One region of the Pararhizobium sp. genome, then DNA from elsewhere that is predicted to be linked to it. Evidence: riboswitches for the same ligand, from Rfam matches in the RefSeq annotation. Region 1 holds a riboswitch; the other holds the start of a gene.
The links. Region 1 has a riboswitch for cobalamin ahead of ACQY8Q_RS02820 (DUF1636 family protein). Riboswitches for the same ligand answer to the same signal wherever they lie in the genome.

Region 2: another riboswitch for cobalamin. It lies ahead of ACQY8Q_RS26025 (CbtB domain-containing protein); the one in region 1 lies ahead of ACQY8Q_RS02820 (DUF1636 family protein).

Annotation. Positions count from the first base shown of each region.
Region 1 covers NZ_CBDIHY010000002.1:276,302-278,500, reverse strand. The annotation lists gene rpsU (30S ribosomal protein S21) at 1-60, opposite strand, end outside; gene ACQY8Q_RS02825 (hypothetical protein) at 512-805, shown strand; cobalamin riboswitch at 1,094-1,308, shown strand; gene ACQY8Q_RS02820 (DUF1636 family protein) at 1,418-1,825, shown strand; gene ACQY8Q_RS02815 (ABC transporter ATP-binding protein) at 1,850-2,199, shown strand, end outside.
Region 2 covers NZ_CBDIHY010000003.1:4,188,767-4,190,965, reverse strand. The annotation lists gene ACQY8Q_RS26035 (IucA/IucC family C-terminal-domain containing protein) at 1-109, shown strand, start outside; gene ACQY8Q_RS26030 (CbtA family protein) at 155-925, opposite strand; gene ACQY8Q_RS26025 (CbtB domain-containing protein) at 1,120-1,296, opposite strand; cobalamin riboswitch at 1,344-1,613, opposite strand; gene ACQY8Q_RS26020 (bifunctional diguanylate cyclase/phosphodiesterase) at 1,879-2,199, shown strand, end outside.

The DNA of each region.
Region 1 (2,199 bases):
CTTCTTCTTCAGCACCCGGAGTGCCTGATCGACGTTGTTATCACGAACCAATACTTGCATGTGAATCTTTCAAAGTCTGATGTTCACTAAAGAGATGGCAGGGGCAGTAGAGCAATTTACGAACCAAATCCAGAGCGCGGGGCAAATTTTCTCACATAATTAGCCTAGTCTTTTGCGTAGCCCCCCAAACTTTAGCAGGAATACCCTTGATCAATTGGGTGGTTTTCCATCGGGAGCGCTGAAAAACAAGCCGCAACACCCCTCAGCCAAAGCTGCGGTGACCGGCGAGATTTGGAAACCTCATTGGATGCCCCAACACAAATAATGGAGCCTGATTCTGCTCAACCTCGTGATCCGCCGGTTACCGCAGGAACATGATATTGCTTCAGCGACACCCCGCCGGGCGCCCGCTCCTGTAGAAAGCAAAGCTGGCTTCCAGAATATTGAGGATCATTCGGGCGAGAGGGCTTAAGATCGGGTTCACCAATGTTTGACATAGCTCGGAAAAGCAGTGAATGCGGACCAAAACCGTGGGAACAAAATGCAAGTGTTAAACAGACCCAGACAGAATGGACCATACCGAGATCGCGATATCGGCTGCCAGGAGGCGCTTGAGCAATCCTTCCTGACTCTCGCGGAGTTGCATTCGGGTGAGGTTCTGGACGCAGCCGCCGGCAAGCTTTCATCAACCTTGATGGCATTGGCAAAGCGCGCTGAAAGCGTCGGCTGGACGCTGGAGGAAGCGGAAGTGGCCATCAGCGAATTGGCGCAAAATCTACTCGATGAGAACACGGGACACGGTTGAGACGTCCGGGTGACCGACCATTTGCTGAGGTAACGCCTACTCAACGCCACTTTCATTCCCCGGCTGTTTTCTTGAAGGTACGCCGCTGGAAATGCTCCTGCTCAATGAGGTACGCCGCCGGCCGGAACTCGGGACGGTTCCAGATTGCGTTGCGTCACAAACAACATCCGACAGGCTGTACGGTCGCCACAATGGCGCTTGACGCAGAGTGCGTAATTAAATAACATAACAGCCGTGATGAAGATATTGAAAGAGCGGAATCCGGCGTTGTCTGGTTGGTGGAATCGTGCGAGATGTCGTTCTGATGGTGCTGCTTCCAGGTGACCCTGGAGCGGCTGAAAAGGGAACACGGTGAGGACGACCCATCAAGGGCCAAAACCGTGGCTGCCCCCGCAACTGTAAGCGGAGAGTGCATTCACAACATCCCACTGGCCAAAAGCCGGGAAGGGGTGGATGCGCACTGACCCGCGAGCCAGGAGACCTGCCATCATCGATGATCAACTGCAACGGACGGGGTGTTCCGATGGAAAAAATCTGGCCTGAAAGCTGCGCTCTTGCGCGCCTGCACTTTGTCGCCATGTGGACTCCGGACGTCGCCTCCGGGGATAAAACATGGCGCATCATCCACAGCACATCATAACCGTCTGCACCGATTGCCGGATCACTGGAACCGCGTGCCGCCCGGGACTGGCACTGCTCGCCCGCCTGAACGACAGCCTGTCGCGCATGGGCGTTGCCAGCGGCTCTGATTTTTCGGTCGAGGGCACCGTCTGTATGGCCGGTTGCCAACGTCCGTGCACGATCGCATTCCAGGCCAGCGGCAAGGCGACCTATCTGTTTGGCGACATCGCGCCGGACACGGATATCGGCGCACTGGTGGATTTTGCCGCCATCTATGCCGAACGGCCGGATGGCTTGACGCGCGAGGCCGAACGCCCCCGCGGTCTCGGCGGCAAGACCATTGCCCGCATCCCGGCGGCTTTCCTTATCTCGGAACATCCCGGAGAGCGCATCCAATGAGACTGTGGTTGCGGGAGATAACCCATGAGCTGTGATGGCAGGGGCGCAAGCCTCAACGTTCTGGGCCTTAGCTGGGGACCAAGAGCCAATCTGCTGCTCGTTCGCGATGTCAGCTTCTCACTGGAAGCTGGCAACCGGCTCGCCATCGTCGGGCCGAACGGTGCCGGCAAGACGTCGCTGTTGCGCTGCCTTTATCGGGGCGTGGCCCCTGTGGCGGGTCGCATCGAAATCGATGGCGAGGACATTCGCACGCTTTCCGCCCGGGCTGTGGCTCGCCGTGTCGCCGTCGTGCTGCAGGAAATGCCGGCAGACTTCCCTTTCACCGTACTTGATGTGGTGATGATGGGCCGCATTCCGAGGCGCCAGGGACTGAC
Region 2 (2,199 bases), on a different contig from region 1:
CTACTATCGGACAGAGGGCGGGGATTTCTGCGATGTCTGTGTGCTTCTCGATACCGAGACGCAAAAAGGCCGCCTGCAAGCTCATGTCCAGCGTACCGGCGGCCTCTGATTGCCGTTGCCGCGCAAACAATGCCTGCGCGGCAACGATTTTGGCTCAAGCCGATTTCAGAAACTTGTCGTTCAGGTAACCTGAGATCACGCCGAGCACGATCCAGAACGCCAGGGTCGTTGCCAGGGCGGCGACCGCAAATTCCGCACCGAGAACGGACGGAACCGGGCTCGAAATATCAGACGGCTGCGGCGCACCATAGGCATGCGGTGCTGCGATCAGAACAAGGCCGATGATCTTGGCAAGAATTTCACCGCGCAAGACGATGAGATAAAGCCCGGCGGCGGAGAACGCGATGGTCGCGATCCACCAGATCTGCCGGTCATGCAGATCAGCGGCAGGAAAGCCCGGCAATTCCGGCGGCAGGCCGATGGCGGGCAGAAGGTGAACCGTCAACCAGCCACAGGCGCCCCACAGCGCGCCGTTGCGCATGGTAATCGGATAGTTGAAGGCGAGGCTTGCACCGGCGAGCAACAGGCCGAAGCCGGCACCGGCCACCAGATTGGCAATCAGCGTGCCGGAGAACCGGCTCATGCCGAACATGATGCCGCCCTCTTCTTCATGCTCGCCTTCATGGGCATAAGCCGGTGTGACCGGTGAAAGTGCCGACAGGATCTCGCCAATCACAGAAGAGCGGTTTAGTGAAGAATGCTGCTGGCCTTCTGTCGTCGCCGGCGGTTCGGCGGCGGGTTCCTTGACCTCATATTCCTCGGCATGAAGGATGAGCGGGACCACCCGCAATTCCTGCGCCGCCGTCATGAAGACACCGGCGATCAATCCAGCCACCAGTGCGGCCAGAAGTGTTTTGACAATCATGTGATACCCCCAAATTCGAGCGGAGCCGATTTCTCATCAGTGCTCAACGCTCGTCGTGTTTCAATTCCCCACGGCAAAAACCGCCCGATGCCGGAGCATGGGCGCAATCCACGGCAGCGCGATTTCCAAAAGGAAATCCGCCATCCTTTTCATCGATAGAGTGCGGAAAGCCCTCAAGCTTTCCACGGCTCACATCAATGGCAGGGGAAGCCGTAGGAATGGCGGACGTCGTGGGCGGTGTCGTGCAGCACGGCCGAATTGGCAAGGCCTGCACCGAAAACCAGGAAGCCGCCGATCAACAGGGCAAGAATAGCCGTGGTAATGCGGTCGTTGAGAGAAAGCGGAACGCTCGAAACTGTAGTCGTAGCCATGACAACCTCCGTGATGGCGCGTGGGAAATATCCCACCAATTGGGCACCATGCCCTTCATCAACCGGCAGGTTTCCTGGCTCGCGGCGTCAGGTGCTTCCGCACCAAGGAGCCTGTCTCACCTTCCCGAGGCAGGGCCCAAAGGCCCGTCGCCGCAGTGGTTTTTACCGGCTGAACATACCGGCATGACAAACTCTGACCGCTCTACAGTCGCGGGGTCGGCCGTGATAAAGATGCCCAGAATGGGTCCATCCATCACGTTCCCATTTACTCCCCGAAAGCACCTCGCGTTCAGGGAACCAATTGATCCAACGATGATTATGCCGTCGCCCCGGTCCTGTCAATTCAGTGTTGCGACCGACAATGACGCATTGTCGCTCTTGATTTTTCCGTACAATGTCTAAATCTGATATGTAATACGTTGCTGGATTCGCCTAAGTTGCAACTGGTTTCCGGCAAGCAACACTCAATGGTTGTTTGCTTTGGAAAAATACTCTTCTCAATAATGGAACAATAGTTCTTTAGGAACCTTGGCGTAGAGTGCTGCGGCGCTGATACGCGAAGAATCCTCCACAGAGAAAACCATGAAATCGGTGAGGTCCGAACAGGAATTCCAGAATATTCTTCGCCGCCTGGGAATTGCGCTTGACGCTTCTCAGATCGGCGTGTGGGAACACGATACCCAGAAAGACGAAGTCGTCTGGGATCTGCAGATGCACCGGCTCTACGCAACCGGCAAGACGCAAAAGCGGGTCAAGGCGGAGGTCTGGATGAATGCGATCCATCCCGATGATCTCGCCCAGGCTGAGGCCGATTTCGACCGGGCAATCGCAACCAAGGATATTTATTCTTCGGAATACCGGATCATTTTGCCCGACGGTGAAATCCGTTACCTGCGGTCACGT